Regions from separate parts of the Serratia sp. LSHTC3 genome, predicted to be linked through region 4. Evidence: riboswitches for the same ligand, from Rfam matches in the RefSeq annotation. Region 4 holds a riboswitch; each other region holds the start of a gene.
What was found. Region 4 has a riboswitch for thiamine pyrophosphate ahead of thiM (hydroxyethylthiazole kinase). Riboswitches for the same ligand answer to the same signal wherever they lie in the genome.

Region 1 (7,083 bases), on a different contig from region 4:
CAATACCTTCAGTGCATAGGGCACCGCCATCAGCGCATTGGTGAGGATCACCAGCGCATAGGGCGACTGCGGCAACCCCACGGTATCGCTCAGCAGCAGGAAGAAGCCGGTGGCCAGCACGATGCCCGGCATCGCCAGGATCACCATGCCGCTGAGCTCCAGAGCCTGGCCGCCGCGCAGCTGCTGCCGCAGTTTCAGCTCGCGGCTGCTCCACAGCAGCATCATCGTGAGCGCCACGCACAGCAGCCCGGCGCCGAGGGCGATGCGTAGCGACGTGAACAGCGCCTGCCACAGCACCGGCTGGCGCAGTACGTTGAGGATAGCCTGGTTGGCGCCATCGGCGATCACCGCCAGCAGAGGCGGCAGCAGCAGCAACAGCGCGGCGGCGATCAGCAGAAAATCGCCGACGCGTCGCCACAGGCTGTCATCCGGATTGCGCCAGCGCTGGGCGTGGGTATGCCCCACCGGCAATGCCTGGCTCAGGCGCTGACTGATCAACACCAGCCCGAGACAACAGCCCAGCTGGATCAGCGCCAGCATGGCGGCACGCCCCAGATCGTAGTCGTAACTCAGCGCCTGGTAGATCGCCAGTTCGATGGTGGTGGCCTGTGGCCCGCCGCCCAGCGACAGCACGGTGGCGAAGCTGGCGAAGCACAGCATGAAGATCAGCGCGCCGCTCGGCAGGATTTGGCGGCGCAGCGCCGGCCATTCGACGAAGCGGAACTGCTGCCAGCCGCTCATACCCAGTTGAGCGGCCAGCTGGCGCTGCTCTACCGGAATGTTCTCCAGCGCCTGCAGCAACAGGCGGGTGGCCAGCGGCAGGTTAAAGAACAGGTGCGCCAGCAGAATGCCCTGCAGACCGTAGGGCGAGAAACCATACTCGACGCCCAGCCAGCCGCACAGCGTCGCCAGCCAGCCCTGGCGCCCATAGACGCTGAGCAGGCCGAATACCGCTACCAGCACCGGCAGCACCAGCGTCATGGCGCACAGCCGCAGCAACAACTGCCGGCCGGGGAAACGGCGGCGATAGAGCGCGCGCGCCAGCAGAATGGCGGGCAGCACCGAAATCAGCGCCGACAGCAGCGCCTGCAGGAAGGTGAAGCGCACCACGTGCCACAGGTAACTGTCCTGCCACAGGCTGCGCCAGTCGCTGTCCGGCGCGTGACGCCACAGCGAACCCAGCGCCAGCGCGGCGACGAGCAGGATCAGGCCGGCGGCCAGCAGCCCCGGCCAGAGCCAGCGGGGGATCAGCGGCTGACGGCGGTTTGCCATGCCCGGATCCAGCCGCCGCGTTGTGTGGCCACCTCTTCGGCGCTGTATTGCAGCGCGGTCTGCGGCACGTTCATCTGCTCAAAGCCGACGGGCAGCGGGGTGTTGATCACCGGGTACATCCAGTTGCCGGTCGGGATGGTGTTCTGGAATGCCGGCGTCACCATGAACCGCATGAAACGCTCGGCCAGCTCAGGCTGTTTGGCGGCTTTCAGCTTGCCCGCCACTTCCACCTGCAGGTAGTGGCCTTCGCTGAACGTGGCGGCGGCGTAAAGGTCTTTTTTCTCTTCGATCAGGTGGTAGGCGGGAGAGGTGGTATAGCTGAGCACCAGATCGCCTTCGCCTTTCAGGAACAGGCCGTAGGCTTCGCTCCAGCCTTTGGTGACGGTGACGGTCTTCTTCGCCAACTGCTGCCAGGCGGCCGGCGCCTTGTCGCCATACACTTTTTGCATCCACAGCAGCAGGCCGAGCCCCGGCGTGCTGGTGCGCGGATCTTCGTAGATCACTTTCCAGTTGCGGTCGCTGCTGACCAGCTCCTGCAGGCTTTTCGGCGGGTTCTTCAGTTTTTCTTTGTTGTAGACGAAGGCGAAGTACCCGTAGTCGTAAGGCACGAAGGTCGCGTCCTGCCAGCCGCCCGGCACCGTCAGCCTGGCGGTATCGACGCCGCTCGGCGCGAACAGGCCGGTTTGCTGCGCCGCCTGCAGCAGGTTGTTGTCCAGCCCCAGCACCACGTCGGCGGCGCTGTTCTTGCCCTCCATGCGCAGGCGGTTCAGCAACGAGACGCCGTCTTCCAGCGCCACGAACTTCAGTTCACAGTCGCATTCGGCCTCGAAGGCTTTTTTCACCGCCGGGCCAGGGCCCCAGTCGGCGGCGAAGGAATCGTAGGTGTAAACCGTCAGCGTCGGCTTGGCGAACGCCGGCGCGGCGCACAGCAGCAATAAGCAGGGCAGATATTTTTTGACCACGTTGCACTCCTGAAAAATAAGGGGGCAAGGGCATCTGAGGGGGCGAGGCGGCGTCGCCGGTTCGCTGGGCTCAAATCCCTCCGCCGGTATTGACCGGATCAGGTTCGACGGGTGTGCTCTCAGCGGAAAATCAGGCTTATTACGCGGCCCGGCTCTCCGCACCCCGTTGAGACGGCGCTATTGTAAAGATTAACCGACTTGGGCGAAAGGCGCTTATGTCTCCGGCGGGGCAAACCAGGCGGACTTGAAGTCGAACCAGCCGAGGGTGTTCATCCGCACGCCGCGCATGCTGCGCTGGCCGTGCAGCTGCAGCCAGTGGTGGAACAGCGGATGCAGCTGGTGGTTGCTGACCAGACGCTGGCAGAACTCCGCCAGCGGCAGACGGTTGGCGCGCCACAGCGCCGCGTCCTGCGCCAGATCTTCGTTCATGCAATGCTGCATCAGCGGCAGTTCGTACAGCGTGGCGAACAGCGAAAACTCCAGCGGCAGATAGAAGTTGGCGCTGCCAAGCCACAGATCGCTGCGCGCGTCGCCCTGGTGCCAGGTGGCGTAATCCACGCTTTGCACGATCAGGCGGATGCCGTGCTGCGCCAGCAGCGGCTCGATCGCCTGACGGATGGCGTGAAACTCCGAATGCTCATTGAAGTGGGTCATCGTCAGTTCGGTCAGCCCCGCCGGTTTGGGCTGCTGCGCCAGCGCGCGGTTGTGGTGCCAACGGGGCAGCAGGCCGTACGCCGGCGACCAGTAGCGTTGGTAGAGCGGCCCGGCGTGGCTCAGCAGCGAAATGGGATTGATCAATTCGCACAGCCAGCTGCGAATGGCGGGATCGGCGGCCAGCGGGGAGCGCCGGTCGAACAGCAGGAAATAGCAGCCCTCTTCCAGCCGGCTTTCCAGTTCGTTGTTGCCGGTTTCATCGCCCTGCAGCTGTACGCCGGAATGCACCAGTTCTTCGGAGAACTCCGGCAGCACCCAGATATTCACCTCGTCGATCAGCGCCCGGTAGCCAAAATAGTCGTCGAAGGCGTGGATCTTCATCTGGCTGGGGAGATTGCGCACTACGCGATAGGGGCCGGTGCCGATCGGATGGCGGGCGAAATCCGGCAGTTCGCGCCATTCGCGCGGCAGGATCATGGCGTGCACGCTGCCCAGCAGCCAGGGCAGCCAGTGGTCGGGGCTGCGCAGATGCACGTCAATCACGAATGGCGTCGGCGAGGTGACGCTCTCGATATGCGAGAACAGCGGTTGCGAGGTCAGACGCGAGAGAGAAGTAATGACGTCCGCCATCTCCAGCTCGCGGCCGTGATGAAAATGGATCGCCGGGCGCAGGTAAAATCGCCAGTGCAGTGGCGTCAACGCCTGCCAATGGTGAGACAGATCGGACTCCAGTTCCCCGTTTTCCTCATTTATGCGCGTCAGACCGTTGAAGATCTGGCGCGCCAGATGGGTTTCCGAACGCCGCAGCGCCGAGCCGGGCAGCAGGTTGTACAACTGCCGGTAGTAGAGCACCCGCAGAATGTGTTTCCCCTGGCGGAAGCTACGCCCCAGCTGCGACAGCAGCATCTGGCGCACCACATTTTTGTCGCCCACCAGTTGCACCAGCTGATCGATGCGATCCTGTTCCAGCAGCTCCTCGGCCCGCTGTTGCTGCAGCGCCAGGCCGGTGTAGTGGAAGGTTAGCCGCGAACGCTTGCCGCGCCCCGACTCCGCCTGCCAGGTGAGCCAGCCTTCCCGCTGCATGGCGCTCAGCAGGGAGCGCACGTGGCGCCGCGAGCAGCTGAGCACCTCCGCCAGATCCTGCAGCGTGGTGTCGGTGGTTTCACCGTGGCAGCGCTGCCACAGGCGGATGAACTGCTGCTGCAATCTGGACGTGGACATAAAAGAGGAACGCTCCCGCTTCAACTCGTCAATTTTTCTTTCCCTATATTACGCCGATAATTTTCATCAATGAAAGGGGAGGGCGTAATCATGAAAGCTTTCTTATCCAGGCAGTTCTATCAGCGCTATTTCAGCGCGGTGCGCCGCCAGCGAGCCGACTGGCTGAGCGTGGTGCCCGAACAGGCGCGGTTGGCGATGCTGGCGCACCTGACGCAATGGGACATTAAAGAGATGACCGATAAGCAGTATCGCGAGCACCTGTAGGGGCTGCGGCAACAAGTTTCTGAGTAATGGTGCTGTTTCACCAGCCAGTGGGGTGACCCACTGGTTTTTTTATGCGCGGTCATGGCGATGCGCTTGCATTTTTCTCGCCGTGGCTTAAGGTTCTTTCTTCTGCTTTGAGGTCAGGGAAGACGATATGCAACGCATGAGCCGGTTGTCACTGCGCATTAACCCCATCTTTGCCGCATTCCTGCTGATCGCTTTTCTCTCCGGCATCGCCGGCGCGTTGCTGACGCCGACGCTCAGTCTGTTTCTGACCACCGAGGTCAAAGTGCGGCCGCTGTGGGTAGGGCTGTTTTACACCGCCAACGCCGTGGCCGGCATCGTGGTCAGTTTTCTGCTGGCCAAGCGCTCCGATACCCGCGGCGATCGGCGCCGGTTGATCCTGCTGTGCTGCCTGATGGCGGTCGGCAACTGCCTGCTGTTCGCCTTTAACCGCGACTACCTGACGCTGATCACCGCCGGGGTGCTGATGTCCGCCGTTGCCAACACCGCCATGCCGCAGATTTTCGCGTTGGCGCGGGAATACGCCGACAGCGAGGCGCGTGAGGTGGTGATGTTCAGCTCGGTGATGCGCGCCCAGCTTTCGCTGGCGTGGGTGATCGGCCCGCCGCTGTCGTTTGCGCTGGCGCTGAACTATGGGTTCACCGTGATGTTCCTGATCGCCGCCGCCACCTTCGCGGTTTGCGTGCTGCTGGTAGGGTTTATGCTGCCTTCGGTGCCGCGTGCGGCGGAGAATGGGGAGCTGCAGGGCGGGATGTCTGCGCCGATCGCGCCCGCCAGCGCCTGGCGCAATCGCGATGTGCGGCTGCTGTTCATCGCTTCGATGCTGATGTGGACCTGCAATACCTTGTATATCATCGATATGCCGCTGTATATCACCGCCGATCTCGGGCTGCCGGAAGGGCTGGCCGGGGTGCTGATGGGCACCGCCGCCGGGTTGGAAATCCCGGCAATGCTGCTGGCCGGTTATTACGTCAAACGCTTCGGCAAGCGCAACATGATGCTGCTGGCGGTGGCGGCGGGCGTGCTGTTTTATCTCGGGCTGACGGTGTTGGCGACCAAGCCGGCCCTGATCGCGCTGCAGCTGCTCAACGCGGTGTTTATCGGCATCGTCGCCGGTATCGGCATGCTCTATTTTCAGGATTTGATGCCGGGCCGGCCGGGCGCCGCCACCACGCTGTTCACCAACAGCATCTCTACCGGGGTGATCCTGGCCGGGGTGCTGCAGGGCGTGCTGGTGGAGAATTTCGGTCATGGTTCGGTGTATTGGATGGCGGCGCTGCTGGCGCTGGCGGCGCTCGGGATGAGCGCCAAAGTGCGTGAAGTGTGAGGTTAAACGACGGCATTCTTGATGCAAGTCATTGAGAAGGCTAAACCGGGCGCTCAAGCTGAAGGCATATGGCGCGCGATCGTTGCGCCCACGCCCGTCTCGCTATTGAGATGCCGCCCTGTCGTTTAGAACAGTGGGAACGTTATGGATAAACTCACACCGCTCAAACCGCTTCCTTCCCTGTGCGCCCTTGGCGCCACGCTGATTATCTGGTTCCTCATTCCCGTGCCGGAGGGCGTTGCGCCCAACGCCTGGCAGCTGCTGGCGCTGTTTATCGGCACCATCATCGCCATCATCGGCAAGGCGATGCCGATCGGCGCGGTCTCGGTGATCGCCATCGCTCTGGTGGCGGTAACCGGCGTCACCAACCCCGGCAAGCCGGGCGCCGCGCTGGACGACGCGCTCAGCGGCTTTTCCAACCAGCTGATCTGGCTGATCGGCTTTTCTATTATGATCTCCCTCAGCCTGAACAAAACCGGGCTGGGCGCGCGCATCGGCTACTATTTCATCTCGCTGTTCGGCAAGAAGACGCTGGGCATCGCCTACGCGCTGACGCTGGCGGAAACCACGCTGGCGCCGGTGACGCCGAGCAACACCGCGCGCGGCGGCGGCATCATTCACCCGATCATGAAATCGATCGCCGACAGCTTTGGTTCCAAACCCGAGCTTAATACCGCCGGCAAGATCGGCCGCTATCTGTCGCTGGTGAACTACAACATTAACCCGGTCACCTCGGCGATGTTTATCACCGCCACGGCGCCTAACCCGCTGATTGTCAGCCTGATCGCCAAAGGCACCCACGGCAGCTTTGAATTGTCCTGGTCAATGTGGGCGATCGCCGCCCTGGTGCCAGGGCTGTGCTCGCTGATCGTGATGCCGCTGGTGATTTATCTGCTGTACCCCCCGGAGGTGAAAAGTACGCCGGATGCGCCGCGTTTCGCCCGCGAAAAGCTGCAGGCGCTGGGGCCGGTGACGCTGCCGGAGAAAATTACCCTCGGGGTGTTCGCGCTGTTGCTGGTGTTGTGGGCCGGCATACCGGCGATGATCTTCGGCCCGGCGCTGGCGGTCAATCCCACCACCGCGGCGCTGATAGGCCTGGCGGTGCTGCTGGCCACCGGCGTGCTGAGCTGGGAGGATGTGCTGAAGCATAAAGGCGCCTGGGACACCGTGGTGTGGTTCTCGGCGCTGGTGATGATGGCCAGCTTCCTCGGCAAGCTGGGGCTAATAGGCTGGCTGTCGCAAACCGTCGGCAACGGCATCGCCCGTATGGGCATGAGTTGGGTGGGCGGCACGATCTTGCTGACCCTCATCTATTTGTATTCACACTATTTCTTTGCCAGCACCACCGCGCACGTGACG
Region 2 (7,083 bases), on a different contig from region 4:
TGGCCGAAACCGGCCAGAATGGTCTCCACTTCTTCCGCGATGCGCGCCGGAGAAGCATAAAGCATCGACGGATCCATATTGCCCTGCAGCGCCACTTTGTCGCCTACGCGACGGCGCGCGTCGGCGATGTCGGTGGTCCAGTCCAGCCCCAGCGCATCGCAGCCGGTGGCGGCCATCGCCTCCAGCCACTGCCCGCCGCCTTTGGTGAACAGCGTTACCGGCACGCGGCGGCCGTCGTTTTCACGCAGCAAGCCATCGACGATCTTGTGCATGTAGTGCAAAGAGAACTCGCGGTAATCGCGCCCGGTCAGCACGCCGCCCCAGGTGTCGAACACCATCACCGACTGCGCGCCGGCCTTGATCTGGGCATTGAGGTAAAGGATCACGCTGTCCGCCAGCTTGTCCAGCAACAGGTGCAGCGTGGCCGGCTCGGCATACATCATCTTCTTCAGCTTGGTGAAGGCCTTGCTGCTGCCGCCCTCAACCATATAGGTAGCCAGCGTCCACGGGCTGCCGGAAAAGCCGATCAGCGGCACTTCGCCCTTCAGCTCGCGGCGGATGGTGCGCACCGCGTTCATCACATAGCCCAGCTCCACTTCCGGATCGAACGCCGGCAGTTTGTCGACGTCGGCGCGGCAGGTGACGGGGGAGCTGAAACGCGGGCCTTCGCCGGCTTCAAAGTACAGGCCGAGCCCCATGGCGTCGGGAATGGTGAGAATGTCGGAGAACAGGATGGCGGCGTCCAGCGCGTAGCGGCGCAGCGGCTGCAGCGTAACCTCGCAGGCCAGCTCCGCGTTCTTGCACAGCGACATGAAATCACCGGCCTGGGCGCGAGTCGCCTTATACTCCGGTAAATAACGACCGGCCTGGCGCATCATCCATACGGGGGTCACATCCACCGGCTGACGCAACAGCGCGCGCAGGTAACGATCGTTCTTCAACTCAGTCATTTATGGGGCTCCCTTAATAATCTGCCGGCCATTGTACATTATTCTGCCCGGCACAGCGCCACGGTGTCCTCAATCAAGCGGCGCGCCACGGTGCCGGGCGGCGGCAACAACGGCAGTTGGTCGTAACGATACCAGCCGGCATTGAGCAGCTCCTTGGGATCGTGACGAATCTCACCCTGGTGGTAATCGGCCATAAAGGCCATCATCAGCGAGTGCGGAAACGGCCAGGGTTGTGACGTGACGTAGCGCAGGTTCTTGATTTCAATATTGCTCTCTTCCATCACTTCGCGCGCTACCGCTTGCTCCAGCGTTTCGCCCACTTCAACGAAACCGGCCAGCACCGTGTGAATGCCGCCGCGATGGCGCACGTGCTGCGCCAGCAGGATCTGATCGTCGCGCCGAATGGCGACGATCACGCAGGGCGCGATCTGCGGGTAGTAGCGCTCCTTGCAATGGCCGCACAGGCAGGCGCTTTCGGTGCGGCTGAGGTGCATCTCATGGCCGCAGTAGCCGCAATAGCGATGGGAGCGGTAGAAATCCGCCAACTGCACGCCGCGCCCGGCCAGCTGGAACAGACCACGATCCTGATCCAACAACTGACGCACCGACCCCATCTCCCGCGGCATCGCCTGGCGCACCAGCCAGACCGGCGCGCCCTCCCACTCACCGATGACGCGCGCCATGTGGCCCTGCAGGCCGAAGGCGGCGGCGGTCCCCGACGGCAATTCACCGTTCGGTAACCAAAGTTTGCTTTCATGGCTGACGATCCACCAGCCGTTTTCATTGCCCGTTAATGCAAGTTCCATATCGTTGTTGCACAACCTCAGCTTCACTGGCACTCTACAAATCGGCTTTGTTACATTTTAATAACTTACCGGTTACTTTTGTTACTTACACGGAGTCAAACATGCTCAACCGTTTGGAAAGGCTGACTCAGCGCGTTGGCGGTAGTAATGAATTAGTTGATCAATGGCTTCAGGCCCGCAAGCAGTTGCTGGTCGCCTACTGCACGCTGGTAGGCCTCAAACCGAATAAAGAAAAGCATACGCCGCTGAATGAAAAAGCGCTGGAGAACTTTTGCCATAACCTGGTGGATTACCTCTCCGCAGGGCATTTTCATATCTATGACAGAATTATCAAACAAGTGGAAGGCGCAGCCAGTCCGAAAATGTCGCTGGCGGTGAACATCTACCCCAAGCTGTGGGCCAATACCGAACAGATCATGGCGTTCCACGATCGCTATACCGAAGTGGATATCGATCAGGAGGTTTGTCTGGAATTCCACCAGGCCTTGTCGGATATCGGCGAAACGCTGGCGGCGCGCTTTGCGCTGGAAGATAAGCTGATCCTGCTGGAAGCGGAAGCCACGCAGCAACCGCTGCCGGACCAGGCGCTGGATCCGGCGCGTTAAAATTTTATAGTTTTTTTTCTTATCCCTCCTATACTGGGGGGCATCTTGTCGGAGTGCCTAGCGCCTGATTTGTTCATCGAATCAGCCAGGCTGAGACCGTTAATTCGGGATCCGCGGAACCTGATCGGGTTAATACCCGCGAAGGGAACAAGAGTAATCTATCGCCACAGACACGGCCTTCCCCTTGCGGGTGCCCTGCCTTATCGGCCACCATCATTACTCCCTCCGAGCTCCAGACAAGCAACTTTCCCAACCCAACACACTGGTAGGAACTTGCTATGTCTAACGTTAATCCACCGCGCGCCCGTAAGGCGCAACGCGAAGCCGCCCAGCAGTTTATCGACACCCTGCAAGGCATGGCTTTCCCAAACTCACGCCGCATCTACCTGCAGGGTTCGCGCCGCGATATCCAGGTGCCGATGCGCGAAATTCAGCTCAGCCCGACCCTGATCGGCGGCAGCAAAGATAGCCCGCAGTATGAACCCAACGAGGCGATCCCGGTGTATGACACCGCCGGCCCGTACGGCGATCCACAGGCCGAGCTCGACGTGCACGCGGGCCTGACCAAGCTGCGCGCAGGCTGGATCGACGCGCGCGGCGATACCGCCACCCTGAGCGGCGCCAGCTCCGGCTTCACCCAACAGCGGCTGGCGGACGAAGGCCTCGATCACCTGCGTTTCGAACACCTGCCGTTGCCGCGCAAGGCGTTACCGGGCAAGTGCGTGACCCAACTGCACTATGCCCGCGCCGGCATCGTCACCCCGGAGATGGAGTTCATCGCCATCCGCGAAAACATGGGGCGCGAACGCATTCGCGGCGAGGTGCTGCGCCACCAGCATTCGGGCCAGGGCTGGGGCGCCAACCTGCCGGACAACATCACGCCGGAGTTCGTGCGCCAGGAAGTGGCCGCCGGCCGCGCTATCATTCCCGCCAATATCAACCACCCGGAGGCGGAGCCGATGATCATCGGCCGCAATTTCCTGGTGAAGGTGAACGCCAATATCGGCAACTCGGCGGTCACATCGTCGATCGAAGAAGAGGTGGAGAAGCTGGTGTGGGCCACCCGCTGGGGCGCAGACACCGTGATGGATCTCTCCACCGGCCGCTACATTCACGAAACCCGCGAATGGATCCTGCGCAACAGCCCGGTGCCCATCGGCACCGTGCCGATCTACCAGGCGCTGGAGAAGGTCAACGGCGTGGCGGAAAACCTCACCTGGGAGATGTTCCGCGATACGCTGCTGGAACAGGCGGAACAAGGGGTCGACTACTTCACCATCCACGCCGGCGTGCTGCTGCGCTACGTGCCGATGACCGCCAAACGCCTGACCGGCATCGTGTCGCGCGGCGGCTCGATCATGGCCAAATGGTGTCTGTCGCACCATCAGGAAAACTTCCTCTATCAGCACTTCCGTGAAATCTGCGAGATCTGCGCCGCCTACGACGTTTCGCTGTCGCTCGGCGACGGCCTGCGCCCCGGCTCAATTCAGGACGCCAACGACGAAGCCCAGTTCGCCGAACTGCATACGCTGGGCGAGCTGACCAAAATCGCCTGGGAATACGACGTGCAGGTGATGATCGAGGGCCCAGGCCACGTGCCGATGCAGATGATCCGCCGCAACATGACCGAAGAGCTGGAACACTGCCACGAAGCGCCATTCTACACCCTCGGCCCGCTGACCACCGATATCGCCCCGGGCTATGACCATTTCACCTCCGGCATCGGCGCGGCGATGATCGGCTGGTTCGGCTGCGCCATGCTGTGTTACGTCACGCCGAAAGAGCACCTCGGCCTGCCGAACAAAGAGGACGTCAAACAGGGCCTGATCACCTACAAGATCGCCGCTCACGCCGCCGATCTGGCCAAAGGCCATCCGGGCGCGCAGATCCGCGATAACGCCATGTCCAAGGCGCGCTTCGAATTCCGTTGGGAAGATCAGTTCAATCTGGCGCTCGATCCGGCCACCGCGCGCGCCTATCACGACGAAACCCTGCCGCAGGAATCCGGCAAGATCGCCCACTTCTGCTCGATGTGCGGGCCGAAATTCTGCTCGATGAAGATTTCACAAGAGGTGCGCGACTACGCCGCCGCCCAAGAGGCCGCCAAACCGATCGAGGTGCAGCTGACCGGCATGGAGAAAATGTCCGCCGAGTTCCGCGCCCGCGGCAGCGAGCTGTATCACAGCGCCGGCAATTTGCAGGAGGAGACCAGCAATGACTGATATCACGACCCCCTTCCCGGCAACGCCTCACAAACTGGGGCTTTACCCGGTCGTCGACAGCGTGGAATGGATCGCTCGCCTGCTGGAGGCCGGCGTCACCACCATCCAGCTGCGCATCAAGGACCTGCCGGATGAGCAGGTCGAAGAGGATATCGCTGCCGCCATCGCGCTGGGCCGGCGTTATCAGGCGCGGCTGTTCATCAACGACTACTGGCGGCTGGCGATCAAGCACGGCGCCTACGGCGTACATCTGGGCCAGGAAGATCTCGATACCACCGATCTGGCGGCCATTCACCGCGCCGGGCTGCGGCTGGGGGTCTCCACCCATGACGACGCCGAACTGGCGCGCGCGCTGGCGGTGAAACCGTCCTACATCGCGTTGGGGCACATCTTCCCCACTCAGACCAAAGACATGCCTTCGGCGCCACAGGGGCTGGCGGAGTTGAAACGCCACATCGCCGGTTTGGCGGATTACCCGACGGTGGCGATCGGCGGGATCAGTATCGATCGCGTGCCGGCGGTGCTGGCGTGCGGCGTCGGCAGCGTGGCGGTGGTCAGCGCCATCACCCAGGCACCGGACTGGCGCGCGGCGACGACCGAGCTGCTGCGGCTGATCGAAGGCGAGGATCCGAACGATGCTTAACGATCAGGAATTCCTGCGCTACAGCCGCCAGCTGCTGCTGGAGGACGTCGGCCCGGAAGGCCAGGAGAGACTCAAGCGCGCCACGGTGCTGATCGTCGGTTTAGGTGGGCTCGGTTCCCCGGCTTCGCTGTATCTGGCCGCCGCCGGCGTCGGCACGCTGCTGCTGGCCGACGACGACCAGCTGCACGTCACCAACCTGCAGCGGCAAATCCTCTACCGCAGCGCCGATACCGCCACCGGCAAGGCGGCGCTGGCGCAACGCCACCTGCAGGCGCTGAACCCGTTGGTGGAATCCATCCCGCTGGCGCAGCGGCTGCAAGGGCAAGCGCTGCGCGACGCGGTCGCACGCGCCGATCTGGTGCTGGACTGCTGCGACAATATGGCGACCCGCCATGAGGTCAATGCCGCCTGCATCGCCGCCGCCAAGCCGCTGATCAGCGGCAGCGCGGTCGGCTTCAGCGGCCAGCTGCTGGTGCTCGAGCCGCCCTATGCGCACGGCTGCTACGCCTGCCTGTACCCGGAGCAGGAAGAGCCGCAGCGCAACTGCCGCACCGCCGGGGTACTCGGTCCGGTGGTGGGCGTGATCGGCACCCTGCAAGCGCTGGAGGCCATCAAGATGCTGGCCGGCATGCCTTCTTCCCTCAGCGGTAAACTGCGGCTGTTCGACGGCAAGCAGCAGAGCTGGAGCACGCTGCAACTGAGCCAGGCCCGTGCCTGCCCGGTATGCGGAGGCGCGGCATGAAGATCCGTTTAAACGACCAACCGCTGGAGCTGGCGCAGCCGCTCAGCGTCGCCGCCCTGCTGGCCCAGCTGGAACGCCACCAGCCGGGTACCGCGCTGGCGATCAACCAAACCATCATCCCGCGCGCCGACTGGGCCGACCATCAGGTGCAGGACGGTGACGACATTTTGCTGTTTCAAGCGATCGCCGGAGGCTGACATGCTGAAAATCGCCGATACCACTTTTACCTCGCGCCTGTTCACCGGCACCGGCAAGTTCGCCACCCCGGCGCTGATGTTGGAGGCGCTGGCGGCCTCCGGCTCACAGCTGGTGACCATGGCCATGAAGCGCGTCGATCTGCGCGGCGGCAACGACGCCATTTTGGCGCCGCTGCAACAGTTGGGCGTCAGGCTGTTGCCCAATACCTCCGGCGCCAAAACGGCCGCCGAAGCGGTATTCGCCGCCCGGCTGGCGCGTGAAGCGCTCGGCACCCACTGGGTGAAGCTGGAGATCCACCCCGATGTGAAATACCTGCTGCCGGATCCGATAGAAACGCTGAAGGCGGCGGAAACGCTGGTGAAAGACGGTTTTGTGGTGCTGCCCTACTGCGGCGCCGATCCGGTGCTGTGCAAACGGCTGGAAGAGGCGGGCTGCGCGGCGGTGATGCCGCTCGGCGCCCCTATCGGTTCCAACCGCGGTCTGCGCACCCGCGACTTCCTCGAGATCATCATCGAACAGGCCAAGGTGCCGGTGGTGGTCGACGCCGGCATCGGCGCGCCGAGCCATGCGCTGGAAGCGATGGAGCTGGGTGCCGACGCGGTGCTGGTGAATACCGCCATCGCCGTGGCGCGCGATCCGGTGCAAATGGCGCGGGCGTTTCGCCTGGCGCTGGAGGCCGGCGAATTGGCGCGCAGCGCCGGGTTAGGCGCGAGCCAGCGCGGTGCGGTCGCCTCGAGCCCGCTGACCGCCTTCCTCAGCCAGCCAGAGGAGGCACAGTGATGGCCGACGATTTCAGTAGCCGCTGGCAACAGCTGGATTGGGACGACATTACGCTGCGCATCAACGGCAAAACCGCGCGCGACGTGGAACGCGCGTTGAACGCCGACAAGCTGACGCGCGACGACTTTATGGCGCTG
Region 3 (7,083 bases), 560 kb from region 4:
TTGCTGTTGGGCGTTTAGAGCCCGCGTTGTTCCATCAGCAGCGCCAGATCGACCAAGCGGTTGGAGAAGCCCCACTCGTTGTCATACCAGGCGAGCACTTTCACCAGGTTGCCGCCGATCACCAGCGTGGACAGGCCGTCGATGATCGACGAACGCGCATCGCCCCGATAGTCGCTCGACACCAGCGGTTCATCGCTGTACCCCAGGATCCCTTTCAGCGGGCCGGACGCCGCCGCCGCGCGGAAAGCGGCGTTGATCTCCTCCACCGTCGCCGGGCGTTTCAGCGTCACCGTCAGATCGACGATGGAAACCACCGGCACCGGCACCCGCAGCGAATAACCGGTCAGGCGGCCGTCCAGTTCGGGGATCACCTTGCCGAGCGCCTTGGCCGCGCCGCTGGAATAAGGCACGATCGATTCCGCCGCTGCCCGCGCGCCGCGCAGATCTTTTTCCGGCTGATCGTGCAGCGCCTGGCTGTTGGTATAGGCATGCGTGGTATTCATCAAGCCGTATTCGATGCCGAACGCCTGATGCAATACCTGCGCGGCGGGCGCCAGCCCGTTGGTGGTGCAGCTGCCGTTGCTGACCACCTTATGCAGCGCCGGATCGTAGAGGTGATCGTTAACCCCCATCACCAGCGTGATGTCGTCATTCTTGGCCGGCGCCGAGATAATCACCCGCTTGGCGCCGCCGTGCGTGATGTGCACTTCCGCCTTGGCTTTATCGGTAAAGAAGCCCGTCGCTTCGATCACCACGTCCACGCCCACGCTGCTCCAGGGGATTTCGGCGGGATCGCGCTGCGAAAACACCTGAATCGGCCGGCCGTCCAGCAGCAGCTGGTTGTCGCCGGCTTCCACCCTGGCCGCCAGCGTGCCGGAAAGCGTGTCGTATTTCAGCAGGTGCGCCAGCGTCTTGCTGTCGGTCAGATCGTTGATCGCCACCACTTCAAAATCGCTGCGCCCCAGCGCCGCGCGCAGCACGTTGCGCCCGATCCTGCCGAAGCCGTTAATGCCTACTCTCACCATGATGCACTCCTCATTTGTGGACTTTGCCTAAAATCTAGCGCCGACCAGAAGCGGCGTAAATGACGTTTACCAATCAATTTACGCCAAATTGCGCGCATGAAAGCGTTCGCGGTATTCGCTCGGGGTCAGCTGCAGTTTGCGCTCAAACACCCGCCGCAGGTTAAGGCCGTTGCCGAAGCCGGTGGCCAGGGCAATCTGCTCGATACCTTCCGCGCTCTGTTCGAGGCGCTGCCTGGCGGTATGCAACCGCCCCTCTTCGACGAATTTGGCGGGAGAAATGCCCGTCTCGCGGGTGAACACCCGGGTAAAGTTGCGCGGGCTCATCGCCACGCGCTCGGCCAACCGATCGACGCTGAGATCGTCGGCGAGGTTTTCCAGGATCCAGGATTGCAGGTCACGGATCGGCCCCGGCGATTTGGCCTGGTTGAGCGGGTAGCGGCTGAACTGCGCCTGCCCGCCGGGGCGGCGCAGAAACATCACCAAGTCCTGCGCCACTTCGCGCGCCTGCACGAAGCCGTAATCATCCTCCACCAGCGCCAGCGTCAGATCGAAGCCGGAGCTGACGCCGCCGGAGGTCCAGATCGGCCCGTCCTGCACGTAGATTGGGCCGTTTTCGACCTGCACCCGCGGGAAGCGCGCCTGCAGCGTTTCCGCCAGCCGCCAGTGGGTGGTCGCCCGCCGCCCGTCCAGCAACCCGGCTTCGGCCAGCAGCAGTGCGCCACCGCAAACGGAAGCGATACGGCGCGCCTGCGGCGCCGCGCGGCGCAGCCAATCGGCGACCAGGGCACCCTCTTCTTCGGTCGCCCCCTTGCCGGCGACGATCACGGTATCGCGCGGCAGGGCCGGATCGAGATCCGCCAGGCGATGATCGGCCAACAGGCTCAGCCCGGACAGGCCGTGCACCACCCGGTGAGATTGCGTGGTGGCGACCGCGATCTGATACAGCGGCGTCTCGGCAGGGCTCAGGCGATTGGCCTGCATCAGGATATCGGCGATGCCCGCCGCTTCGAACAGCATGCCCCCTTCAGGGACGATAATCAGGAATGAGTGCATGGCGATAATATAAATAACAATCAAAACAGGCCAGGCGACCACTGTATAAGAAAAGCCCCGTCGGTTCACCCTGCGGGTATAAAAAAGCCCGCCGATAATCACCGACGGGCCAGGAAGGAACGGCCATCAAGCCTGCGGCAGGTTCACCCCGCCGGCGCGTGCCAATTGCGCCAGCAGCGCCGTTTGAAACGCCTCGTCGTGTACCGCGGCGTGAGGCTCGAACCGCTGCTGATGATGCCAATAGCCGCCGGAAATCAGTGCCTGCGGCTCATCGCTGCTCACCAGCCACGCCTGCGTCACGTGTCCCAGCGCCAGATCGTCGGGCGCATCCGCGCCGCCCATTTTGGTTGGCACCCAGCCGGGATCGACCGCGCTGCTGATGACGCCGGGCCACAGGCGCGCCACGGCGGCGGCCAGCGCGGTGACGAACAGCTTGCTGTCCGAATAGGAGCCGGCTGCGCCGCCAAGCCAGTCCACGCCGTTCAGTTCCGCCACGCCGTCAAAGTGCATGCTGCTGCTCAGGTAGACGATGCGATCGGGGCGTTCGATCAGGGCCGTCAGCAGATAGGGCGCCATCACGTTCACCGGCATCACCTGCGGCCCGGTGAACATGCCGGCGTTGTGGATCACCGCATTCGGGCGGCCAAGACGATTCACCTGCTCGGCGACCTGCCGGATCTGCTGCACCTCGGACAGATCGCCAATCACCGCCTGCGCGCCCTGATCCAGCAGATCGCGCACCGCCTCCAGACGGCCGGGGGCGCGCGCATGCAGGATCACCTGATGCCCTTCCTCCAACAGCGTTTGCGCGGCGGCGCGGCCCAGCCCGTCGACCGAACCGGTAATGAAAATGCGTGACATGCCACTCCTCCGTTTAGCGCCAGCCGAGCGCCGGCGCGACATGGGTTAAAATCGATTCGATAACGTGGGCGTTATAATCCACGCCCAGCTGGTTAGGCACGGTCAGCAGCAGCGTATCCGCTTCGGCGATGGCCTCGTCCTGCGCCAGCTGCTCGATCAGCGCGTCCGGCTCGGCGGCATAGCTGCGGCCGAAGATCGCCCGGGTCTGCGCGTCGATATATCCCAGCTGATCGCCCTCTTTGCCGCTGCCACCGAAGTAATTGCGATCCCGCTGATCCACCAGCGCAAAGATGCTGCGGCTCACGGAAACCCGCGGCTCGCGCGCATGGCCGGCCTCTTGCCAGGCGGCGCGATAGGCGCGGATCTGCTTGGCCTGCTGGATATGGAAGGGTTCGCCGGTCTCGTCATTCTTGAGCGTCGAGCTTTGCAGGTTCATGCCCAGCTTCGCCGCCCAGACGGCGGTGGCGTTCGAACCGGCGCCCCACCAGATGCGATCGCGCAGCCCGGCGGAAAACGGCTCCGGCCGCAACAGCCCGGGCGGATTGGGGAACATCGGCTGCGGATTGGGTTCAGCGAACCCTTCGCCGCGCAGCGCTTCCAGAAAGACTTCGGTATGGCGGCGGGCCATGTCAGCGTCGGTTTCGCCCTCGGCCGGGGCGTAACCGAAATAGCGCCAGCCGTCGATCACCTGCTCCGGCGAGCCGCGGCTGATGCCGAGCTGCAGCCGCCCGCCGGCGATCAGATCCGCCGCGCCGGCGTCCTCCACCATGTACAGCGGATTTTCATAGCGCATGTCGATCACGCCAGTGCCGATCTCGATACGTTGGGTTTTGGCGCCGATGGCGGCCAACAGCGGGAACGGCGATCCCAGCTGGCGCGCGAAGTGGTGCACGCGAAAATAGGCGCCGTCCGCGCCCAGATCTTCGGCGGCAACCGCCAGATCGATGGACTGCAGCAGCGCATCCGCTGCGGAACGGGTGCCGGACTGGGCGGAAGGCGTCCAGTGGCCAAACGAGAGAAAACCAATCTTTTTCATCGGGCATCGTCCTCAAAGGCAAAATCATCGGCCTACAGTGACAAAAACCGCGCGCCTTGCGCCAGCAAAATCGCCCCCGATCGCACTAAACGAACCGATTGCCGCCGCGCCGCCCGGCGATTGTAATCAAAAAACAAATGTCGTATAACAGGCAGCTCCGAGGGGTGTCCTGTTACGGGCTGAGATGGCGCAAGCCGAACCCTTTGAACCTGATCTGGGTCATGCCAGCGAAGGGACGGTTAGGCAACAACGCAATCACCCGTTGCCTGTTCATACCTCAGCGTGCCCGGATCTCCACTGACTCAAGGAGGTCCCATGTCCATCACCACCCTGTTCGAAAGCGGTCTTTACGGCCGGCTGCGCCACCATGCCGGCAGCCACTGGCAGGACTACGTCGATCACCCGTTTCTGCAGCAGCTGGCCGCCGGCACCTTGCCTGAACGCGCTTTTCGCCGTTACCTGACCCAGGACTATCTGTTCCTGCTGCACTTCGCCCGCGCCTACGCGCTGCTGGTCAGCAAGCTGCGCACCCTGCCGGAGATGCGCGCCGCCACCGCCTCGCTCAACGGCATCGTCGCCGAGCTGCCGCTGCACGTGGCCTACTGCGCCGAATGGGGGCTAAGCGAAGCGCAGATCGCCGCCCAGCCGGAAGCGGCGGAGACCATGAACTACACCCGCTACGTGCTGGATATCGGCCATGCCGGCGACGCCCTCGATCTGTTGGCCGGTCTGCTGCCCTGCGTGGCCGGCTATGCCGAAATCGGCCTGCGGCTGCTGTACGATCCCGCCACCCAGATGGAGGGCAATCCTTACGCCTCCTGGATCCGCAACTACGGCGACGAGGGCTATCTGGCCGGCGTACGCGCCGCCATCGAACTGCTGGAAACCGTTGGTCGGCAGCGCGGCGCACAGGATCGCTTCACCGAGCTGGCGCAGATTTTCACCACCGCCACCCAACTGGAGTCGGCATTTTGGCAGATGGGGCTGAACGCCTCATGACCTCTCCGCTTCTCCCGCCCGGTATCCAGGTGCGGGATCTCAGCCTGCGTTTCGGTCAGCACATCGTCTTCGACCGGCTGAGCTTCGACATCGCCGGCGGCAGCTTCGTCGCCCTGCTCGGCGCCAGCGGCGCCGGCAAAACCAGCCTGCTGAAGATCATCGCCGGCCTGGCGCAGGCCAGCTCTGGTTCGGTGACCGGCAGCGACGGCCTGCCGATCGCCGGGCGCATCGCCTACATGGGGCAAAAAGATCTGCTTTACCCGTGGCTGACCATCGAAGAGAACGTCGCCCTCGGTTCGCGGCTGCGCGGCGAAACGCCGGATCGGGTTTGGGCGGCGCACCTGCTGGAGCGCGTGGGCCTGGCCGCGCATGGCCGCAGCCTGCCCGCCTCGCTGTCCGGCGGCATGCGCCAGCGCGCCGCCATCGCCCGCACGCTCTACGAACGCCAGCCGATCGTGCTGATGGACGAACCCTTTTCCGCGCTGGACGCCATTACCCGCGCCGAGATCCAGAGCCTGGCCGCCGAGCTGCTGGCGCAAAATACCGTGCTGTTGATCACCCACGATCCGATGGAAGCCTGCCGCCTGAGCCACCGGCTGCTGGTGCTGTCGCCCTGGCCGCTGGGCCTCGACGATACTCACCGCATCAGCGGGCTACCGCCGCGCGCGCCGGATGACGCCGACCTGCTGAAAAGCCAGGCCGAGCTGCTGCAGCAGCTGGTGAGGGCTGCACAATGAATAGTGCCCAAGAGCGTGGACTCACCCGCCTGCGGCGCGGGCTGACGGTGTTTGTCGGCCTGCTGCTGCTGTGGTGGCTGGCGGCGCAAAGCGGCATTCCGGCCTTTCTGCTGCCCACGCCGGGCGCAGTGGCGCAGGCGCTGTGGGACGGGCGCGGCTATCTCGCCTGGCACACGCTGGTCACCGCTTCGGAAATCGTCAGCGGGCTGGTTCTGGGCGTGTTGCTCGGCGCGGCGCTGGCGCTGTGCATGATTTTCTCGCCGCGCCTGCAGCGCTGGCTGATGCCGCTGGTGCTCACCAGCCAGGCGATACCGGTGTTCGCCCTGGCCCCGCTGCTGGTGCTGTGGTTCGGCTTCGGCATGAGCGCCAAGGTGGCGATGGCGGTGCTGGTGATCTTCTTCCCGGTGGTGTCGGCCTTTTTCGACGGGCTGCGCCGGGTCAACAACGACTACCTCGATCTGGCGCGCACGATGCGCGCTTCGCGCTGGGCGCAGCTGCGGCACGTGCGGCTAATGGCGGCGCTGCCGGCCTTCGGCTCCGGCCTGCGCATGGCCGCCGCCGTCGCGCCCATCGGCGCCATCATCGGCGAATGGGTCGGCTCGGCCGAAGGGCTGGGCTATGTGATGCTGAACGCCAATGCGCGCATGCAGACCGACGTCTGCTTCGCCGCACTGTTTATTTTGGTGCTGATGACCGTGCTGCTGTGGGCCGCGGTGGATGCGCTGCTGCGGCGCCTGATCGCCTGGGCGCCGGAAAACGACTGATGATTGCAACCATAACCAGGGATAAAGGAACGACCATGATCAAACAAACCGTTTGCGGGCTGCTGCTCGGCGCCGCCCTCACCGGCCAGGCCGGCGCGGCCGACAAGCTGACGCTGGTGCTCGACTGGTACATCAACCCCGATCACGCGCCGATTATGGTGGCCGAGCAGATCGGCGCCTTCAAGGCCGCAGGGCTGGACGTCAAGATCGTGCCGCCGTCCGATCCGGCGCTGCCGCCGCGACTGGTGGCCGCCAAACAGGCCGACCTCGCCATCACCTATCAGCCGCAGCTGCATTTCTTCGCCGATCAGGGCCTGCCGCTGATGCGCGTCGGCACGCTGATCAACACGCCGCTGAATACGGTGATCGCGCTGGATAAAAACATCACCTCGCCGGCGGATCTCAAAGGCAAAACGGTGGGTTACTCGGTCAGCGGCATCGAACAGGCGACGCTGGCCACCATGGTCGAACACGAGCATCTCAAACCGCAGGATATCAAGCTCATCAACGTCAACTTCCAGCTGACCAGCGCCCTGCTGGCGGGCCAGGTCGATGCGGTGATCGGCGGCTACCGCAACATCGAAGCGCTGGAGCTCAAGCTGCAGGGT
Region 4 (7,083 bases):
GCGCCCACGCGGAACAGCGCCGGGTTGGGAGCCTCTACCGCGATCTTGACCGGGAAGCGCTGAGAAACGTGCACCCAGTTGATGTTGCGCGACACGTTGGGCAGCCCGCCCAGCACGCTGCCGCCGTCGTCGGGCTGCACGCCGTAGCTGACCGACTCTACCTTGCCGCTGAAGGTCTGGCCGGCGTCGCTCATTAAATACAGCGTGGCCGGCACGCCGGGATGCACGCCTTTCAGGTCGGTTTCGCGGAAGTTGGCGACCACGTACCAGTGGCGGGTGTCGATCAGCGTGAACACCGGTTTGGCGCTGGAGGCATATTGGCCGACGGTGGTTTTCAGGGAGGCGATGCGGCCGTCGAACGGCGCTCGCACCTCGGTAAATTCCAGATTCAGCTTGGCGATGGCGATGTCGGCCTGCACTTCGGCGCGCTGCGCGACCAGGGCTTCGACGCCGCTGACGGCGGCTTCCGCCTGTTTCGCCTGCAGCAATGCGGCCTGCAGTTCCGCCTGCGCCGAGCGCTGGGAGGTGCGGGCGGTTTCCACTTCTTCCGCCGAAACGTAGTTCTTGCCGAGCAGCTTCTGTCGGCGGTTGAGGGTGTCGGTCGCCTGCGCCACCAGCGCCTGCGAGCGTTTGACGATGGCGTTCATCGATTCGGCGTTGTACTGCTGCGCGTTGACCGAACGCTGCGTCAGTTTGATCTGTTCATTCAGCGTGATCAGGCGCGCTTCGCTGGCCGCCAGCGCGTCCTGGTAAGGGCGCGGATCGATGCGGAACAGCAGATCGCCTTGCCGCACTTCCTGGTTGTCGCGGATCGGCATCTCGACGATGCGGCCGTTCACCTCCGGCACTACGTCGATGGTGTCGGCATAGGCGTAGGCATCGTCGGTAGTGGGGGCGTTTTCCACCCGCCAGACGACGACGGCGGCCACGATGAGCGTCAACGCCAGGAGGGTAAGCACCAGCAGTCTGCGCTTGTTGGAGGTTTGTGGTTGGGTCATGGCGTCAGTCTCAGTGGGGGAAAACCAGTAACCAGGTCAGCATGGCGATCAGCGCGGTCAGCGCCGGATACGTCAGCAGCTGCGGCGCCAGCCAGGCGCGTTTTTCCGGGGTGCGCAGCAGCAGGTGGATCGCCACCATGCCCGCCACGCCGCCGCACAGGCAAAACAGCCAGTCGGGGAACGAAGCGCCGAACACCACCATGGACGGTGCCGGTGAGCACCCGGTGAGCAGCAGCGCGGTCAGGCAGGTGATAAGCAGTTTTTTGTCGGGCATAGGGCGTTCTCTGGCGATTGGCTTGGTCGACGGGCCGAATGGAATGACTCTTTTTCAGTGAGTGAGGTCACTGTTTGTCTTCCTCACGCTTGCGCAAGGAGAAACTAGAATAAATACTCTACTCTAAACTAGAGGAGTTAATCTAGTTTTTTGTGTCACCCTGCCTTCGCGGCGGCAAATGGGTATAATGCGTTGATGACAGCGGGCAGAAACGAATATGCAAATCGACGAACACATCACCGGGCGGGAGCCGCAGCAGGAAAGAGGGCGGCAACGCGTACAAACCATTCTGGATTCGGCGGCGGCGATCGTGGCGCAGGACGGGCTGGCGGCGCTCAGCATGCAGCGGCTCGCCAAGCACGCCAAAACCTCCATCGGCTCGATGTATCACTTTTTCCCCGATCGCCACGCGGTGATCAAGGCGCTGGCGGATCGGCACACCGAATCGATCGAGGCGCTGGTGCGCGACATGGCGTTGGCCAGCGACGACGAGTGGAGGCGCCTCTCCGCTGAAGAGGTGATCCAGCGACTGTTTTCTCCCTATGCGCAGTACCTGCGCGAGCACGCCGACTACCTGCCGGTGATGCGGGAAATGAACCTGCCGGATGAAAAGTCCAGCTTCCTGGCGCTGATCGCCCGAGTGCTGCAGCTGCGCCGCCCCGAGACCGCCGAAGCGGAGATCCTGCAGCAAACCCGGCTGTTGCAAAGCCTGGTGGCCGGCACCTTGCACCACATCTTCAAAACGGCGCCGCAGAACGTGGCGTTTACCCTGGCGGAGCTGCCCGGCGTGCTGAGCCTGTATCTGGCGGGAAAAGAGGGAAGCATCGCTTAGGCGCGAGCCAATTTAATCGCTTGTTTGTCCGCGCCGCCGCTGGCATGATCCCCTGCAGGGATTAACGCAATGTTGATCACAACCTATTGATTTTCATGACTCGGGGTGCCCTTCCGCGTGAAGGCTGAGAAATACCCGTATTACCTGATCTGGATAATGCCAGCGTAGGGAAGTCACGGCCGCTCAACCGGCGCCGCCTTCTTGAACGCCGGTTGGGAGGAATATGATCGCTCGACCTGATGCACTACCCGGCGCCCGCGCCGCGGCCTGCCTGACCCAATTCCAACAGCGGCCTCCGCTGATCCACTGCCTGACCAACGAAGTGGTGCAATCGCTGACTGCCAACGTGCTGCTGGCGCTCGGCGCCTCCCCGGCGATGGTGGTGGAGCCGCAAGAGGCGGCGCAGTTCAGCGCGCTGGCCGACGGCCTGCTGATCAACGTCGGTACCCTCAACGCGCTGCGCGCCGAATCGATGCGGGCGGCGGTGGCCGCCGCCAATCAGGCCGGCAAGCCCTGGACGCTGGATCCGGTGGCGGTCGGCGCGCTCTCCTACCGCACCGCCTTCGCTAAACAGCTGCTGGACGAGCAACCGGCGGCGATACGCGGCAACGCCTCGGAAATCATGGCGCTCAACGGGTTGCTGGCCAGCGGCCGCGGCGTGGACAGCGGCGACGATTCCTTGGCGGCATTGCCCGCCGCGCGTGAGCTGGCGCGGCGCAGCGGCGCGGTGGTGGCGGTCACCGGCGCGGTGGATTACGTCACCGACGGCCAACGCGACTGGGCGATCGAAGGCGGCTCCCCGCTGATGACGCGGGTGGTGGGCACCGGCTGCGCGCTGTCGGCGGTGGCGGCGGCGTTTTGCGCCCTGCCGGGCGATCGCCTGGACAACGTGGCGACCGCCTGTCGGGTGATGTCACACTGCGGCGGCCTCGCGGCCAGGCAGGCCGCCGGGCCGGGCAGCTTTACGCCGGCGTTCCTCGACGCCCTGTATCAACTGCGCGGGGAGGATCTGTGATGAAACGTATTAACGCGCTGACCATCGCCGGCACCGATCCCAGCGGCGGCGCCGGCATTCAGGCCGATTTAAAGGCCTTCTCGGCGCTCGGCGCCTACGGCACTTCGGTGATCACCGCGCTGGTAGCGCAGAATACCCGCGGCGTGCAGTCGGTGTATTACATCGATCCGGCGTTCGTCGCCGCGCAGCTGGACTCGGTGTTCAGCGACGTGCGCATCGACAGCGTCAAGATCGGCATGCTGGCCAATGCCGACATCGTACAGGCGGTGGCCGAACGTCTGCGCCATTACCGGCCGGAATTTGTGGTGCTGGATACCGTGATGCTGGCGAAAAGCGGCGATCCGTTACTGGCGCCGGAGGCGGTAGAGTCTATCCGGCGCGAGCTGTTGCCGCTGGTGTCGATCATTATGCCGAACCTGCCGGAAGCGGCGGCGCTGCTGGCGTGCGCGCCGGCGGAAGATGAAGCGCAGATGCGCGAGCAGGGGCGGGCGCTGCTGGCGATGGGCTGCCGGGCGGTGCTGATGAAGGGCGGCCACCTGAGCGAAAGCGAGAGCCCGGACTGGCTGTTTACCGCCGAAGGCGAGCAGCGCTTTACCGCGCCGCGCGTCGCCACCCGCCATACCCACGGCACCGGCTGCACGCTCTCGGCCGCGCTGGCGGCGCTGCGCCCGCGCCATGCCGACTGGGCGGCCACGGTGGCCGCCGCCAAGGACTACCTGCAACAAGCGCTGCAACAGGCGGATACGCTGGAAGTGGGGCACGGCATTGGGCCGGTGCATCATTTTCACGCCTGGTGGTGAGCCAACTTTTTGCCGCAACCGTGGTCTGACTAGTTCAGGCCCGGTTTTATGGGCGAAACCTGATTTAACCTAGGGAGAAGGACTATGACGGGACACCAGGCGCTGCGTTGCGCCCTCTTCGGCGCACTGCTCAGCTTCAGCGCGGGCAGCTTTGCCCAGCAGATCGTCACCACGTCGGATTTGATTCAGCAGCCGGGGTATCAGGCCAGTTGGCAAAACATGGTCAAAGGCCAGGCGCGGATGCCGGGCTGGGCGCGTAAGGGCGTCGGCACCTCTACGCCGGCGCAGAATCTGAACTGGAAAGGCAAAGAGTATCTGGTCGGCAATCTGTGCAAACCGCACGACTGCGGCAACAACTTTTTGATCGTGGCGTTCAGCGCGGATAAATCCCAGGCCTGGGGCGTGCGGGTCGAGGTGGAAGATCGGCCGGAAGCCGTCGATCATCCGAAGAAATACGCCAAGTACCAGTGGCTCGGCAAGCCGGATGAAGACATGAAAGCGCTGCTTAAGCAGCAGTTCGAGAACAATCCCGACTGGAAATGATCTGACCGGGGGCGCTGACGATGCCGCCCCCGGCGTTGATCAGCCGATGCCGGCCTGATGCAGATCGTGCAGGTTGAGCGCCCCCACCAGCACGCCGTCCATGTTGACCACCGGGGCCGCGCTGATGTGCTGTTCGTGCAGCGCTTCCAGCGCTTCGCCGGCGCGCCACTGCTCCGGCAGCCGATAGCCGGGGCGGGTGATCGCCGGGCTGAGCGGATCCTGCAGGCTGTTGCCCTTCACCAGCCAGCGGCGCAGGTCGCCGTCGGTAAACACGCCCACTACCCGCTGCTGCGCGTCGCACACCGCCACCAACCCGAGCCCGGTGCGGCTCAGTTCCAGCATCGCTTCCATCACGTTGGCGCTTTCGCTCACGCGCGGCAGGCGTTCGCCGGTGCGCATCAGGTGATGCACGCGGTTCAACAGGCGCGCCCCCAGGCTGCCGCCCGGGTGCGAGCGGGCGAAGTCTTCCGCATTGAAACCGCGCTGGCGCATCAGCGCCATCGCCAGGGCGTCGCCCATCATCAGGGTGTTGACCGCGCTGGAGGTCGGCGCCAGCCCCATCGGGCAGGCTTCGCGCTCGACGCCGATATCCAGTACGCAGGCCGCAGCCTGCGCCAGCGGCGACTCTTTGCCACCGGTGATGGCGATCACCGGAATGCCGTTCTCCGCCAGCAGCGGCAGGATCAGATCCAGCTCTTTGGCGCGGCCGGAATAGGAGATGAACACCACCACGTCATCGGCGCCGATCATGCCGAGATCGCCGTGCAGCGCCTCCGCCGGATGCACGAAGAACGACGGCGTGCCGGTGCTGGCCAGCGACGCGGCGATCTTCTTGCCGATATGGCCGGACTTGCCGATGCCGGAAATCACCGCTTTGCCGCGGCAGTTCAGCAGCAGCTCGCAGGCGCAGACGAAGTTGTCATCCAGGCGCGCCAGCAGGCGCTGCGCTTCGGTCAGCTCGATCTCCAGCGTTTCGCGGGCAAAGGCGAGCAGGGCGTTGGCGTTACTCATCGGGGTCTCCTACCAGAAGGATATTGATGCCTTTCGCCTGTAGGGCGGCGAGATAATCGGGGTTGATGTCTCGGTCGGTGATCAGCGTATCGACGGCGCTGAGTTCGCACACCACGTTCGGGCTCTTGCGGCCGAATTTCGAGGAGTCTACCAACAGAATAATGCGGCCGGCGGCTTCGCACATCGCCTTGCTGACGTTGTGCACTTCGTTGAAGGTGGTGACGCCGGCGTTGAGATCGACGCCGTCCGCGCCGATAAACAGCTTGTCGAAGCTGAATTGCTGAAACGCCGATTCCGCCAGGCTGCCGTGGAACGAGGCCGACTTCTTGCGGTAGGTGCCGCCGGGCATCAGGATGGTCTGATCGTTGTCCAGCTCCACCAGCGCGTTGACGATGGTCAGGCTGTTGGTCATCACCGTGATGTTGTTGAACTGTGCCAGGTGCGGCACCATCTGCAGCACCGTGCTGCCGGCGTCGAAGATCAGCGAGTCGCCGTCGGCGATCAGCGCCACGGCGGCGCTGGCGATCTGACGTTTTTTCTCGGTGTTGATATGGGTTTTGCGGTCGATCGGCTGATCGCCGTCGTCGCGGCTGAGCACCACGCCGCCGTAGGTGCGGATCACCTCGCCTTCTTCTTCCAGCAGGGTGAGGTCCTTGCGGATGGTGGTGCCGGTAGTGGAGAAATGCTCGGCCAGGGCGTCCACTGCCGTTTTGCCATGCTGCTGCAGATATTCAAGGATAGCGGCCTGCCGCTGCTTTGGTTTCATCGCGATTCCCGTTCACAAGAGTTGGGCATTTCCCCTCGCTGAATAATTCACTATGAAAGGTAATGTCTTTTAATGTGAAAATATCACGATTTGGGTTCAATCGCTAACGATAGTGCAGACTGGCATGCGCGATCCTCGGGGAAGATCACATCCGGGCGCAAATCCCGCTGATGCAACCCGTGTAAATGAGGCAGCGGGCGTGGCCGGGCGAAAACGGTCAGGCCGCGCAGCAACAGGCTGCCGCACACCCGCCGATCGGCGTCGAAGGCCAGCGCCAGCACCACCCGCGGGCGGAAACGGCCGCCGGAACGGCCGACGCCGACGGCGCCCAGCCGGCATAAACCGTCGAAGGCGCGGTTGAAGCGCTGCAGTTGCCACCAGCCGAAGGCGATTTGCAGCAGCCAGGCCAGCAGCGCGAAGGCGATCAAAGCTTGTGTCATGGGGTTCTCCTTACGCCCCCTTCCGCGGAAGGGGGCGCCGGTGGCGTCAGAACATCACCTGGCCGCCGGTGATGTTGATCGACTGGCCGGTGCAGTAAGAGGCCTTGTCGCTGGCGTAGAACAGCAGGGTGTTCAGCACATCCTGGTAGTCGCAGCCGCGCTTCAGCGGCACCTTGTCGATGTAGTACTGCTCCACCTGATCCGGCGCGATGCCCAGTTTTTGCGCGTACTGCGGCAGCAGCGACTGGAACATCGGCGACTTCAGCAGGTTGCCGAGCATCAGCGAATGCACGGTGATGCCGTACTCCGCCAGATCGAGCGCCAGCGACTGCGTCAGCCCCACGCCGCCGAACTTGGCGGCGCTGTAGCCGGAGTTGTGCTTGCTGCCGACCTTGCCGGACTTG

Region 1: linked by a shared signal. The riboswitch ahead of thiB (thiamine ABC transporter substrate binding subunit) and the one ahead of thiM (hydroxyethylthiazole kinase) in region 4 are both predicted to bind thiamine pyrophosphate.
Region 2: linked by a shared signal. The riboswitch ahead of thiC (phosphomethylpyrimidine synthase ThiC) and the one ahead of thiM (hydroxyethylthiazole kinase) in region 4 are both predicted to bind thiamine pyrophosphate.
Region 3: linked by a shared signal. The riboswitch ahead of AC2CGI_RS03430 (TenA family protein) and the one ahead of thiM (hydroxyethylthiazole kinase) in region 4 are both predicted to bind thiamine pyrophosphate.

What each region holds. Positions count from the first base shown of each region.
Region 1 covers NZ_JBXUNP010000003.1:463,635-470,717, forward strand. The annotation lists gene thiP (thiamine/thiamine pyrophosphate ABC transporter permease ThiP) at 1-1,272, opposite strand, end outside; gene thiB (thiamine ABC transporter substrate binding subunit) at 1,248-2,234, opposite strand; TPP riboswitch at 2,292-2,410, opposite strand; gene sgrR (HTH-type transcriptional regulator SgrR) at 2,448-4,109, opposite strand; gene sgrT (glucose uptake inhibitor SgrT) at 4,200-4,373, shown strand; gene AC2CGI_RS15045 (sugar efflux transporter) at 4,528-5,724, shown strand; gene AC2CGI_RS15050 (DASS family sodium-coupled anion symporter) at 5,869-7,083, shown strand, end outside.
Region 2 covers NZ_JBXUNP010000012.1:6,048-13,130, forward strand. The annotation lists gene hemE (uroporphyrinogen decarboxylase) at 1-950, opposite strand, end outside; gene nudC (NAD(+) diphosphatase) at 989-1,756, opposite strand; gene AC2CGI_RS23635 (Rsd/AlgQ family anti-sigma factor) at 1,858-2,361, shown strand; TPP riboswitch at 2,401-2,525, shown strand; gene thiC (phosphomethylpyrimidine synthase ThiC) at 2,640-4,583, shown strand; gene thiE (thiamine phosphate synthase) at 4,576-5,226, shown strand; gene AC2CGI_RS23650 (HesA/MoeB/ThiF family protein) at 5,219-5,968, shown strand; gene thiS (sulfur carrier protein ThiS) at 5,965-6,165, shown strand; gene AC2CGI_RS23660 (thiazole synthase) at 6,167-6,946, shown strand; gene thiH (2-iminoacetate synthase ThiH) at 6,946-7,083, shown strand, end outside.
Region 3 covers NZ_JBXUNP010000001.1:716,904-723,986, reverse strand. The annotation lists gene gap (type I glyceraldehyde-3-phosphate dehydrogenase) at 15-1,025, opposite strand; gene AC2CGI_RS03445 (GlxA family transcriptional regulator) at 1,104-2,078, opposite strand; gene AC2CGI_RS03440 (SDR family NAD(P)-dependent oxidoreductase) at 2,205-2,939, opposite strand; gene AC2CGI_RS03435 (LLM class flavin-dependent oxidoreductase) at 2,953-3,975, opposite strand; TPP riboswitch at 4,126-4,228, shown strand; gene AC2CGI_RS03430 (TenA family protein) at 4,291-4,974, shown strand; gene AC2CGI_RS03425 (ABC transporter ATP-binding protein) at 4,971-5,711, shown strand; gene AC2CGI_RS03420 (ABC transporter permease) at 5,708-6,475, shown strand; gene AC2CGI_RS03415 (ABC transporter substrate-binding protein) at 6,511-7,083, shown strand, end outside.
Region 4 covers NZ_JBXUNP010000001.1:158,087-165,169, forward strand. The annotation lists gene mdtN (multidrug transporter subunit MdtN) at 1-998, opposite strand, end outside; gene AC2CGI_RS00785 (YtcA family lipoprotein) at 1,009-1,272, opposite strand; gene AC2CGI_RS00790 (TetR/AcrR family transcriptional regulator) at 1,490-2,104, shown strand; TPP riboswitch at 2,196-2,292, shown strand; gene thiM (hydroxyethylthiazole kinase) at 2,328-3,119, shown strand; gene thiD (bifunctional hydroxymethylpyrimidine kinase/phosphomethylpyrimidine kinase) at 3,119-3,919, shown strand; gene AC2CGI_RS00805 (inhibitor of vertebrate lysozyme family protein) at 4,004-4,462, shown strand; gene gutQ (arabinose-5-phosphate isomerase GutQ) at 4,502-5,473, opposite strand; gene srlR (glucitol operon DNA-binding transcriptional repressor SrlR) at 5,466-6,239, opposite strand; gene gutM (transcriptional regulator GutM) at 6,323-6,679, opposite strand; gene srlD (sorbitol-6-phosphate dehydrogenase) at 6,726-7,083, opposite strand, start outside.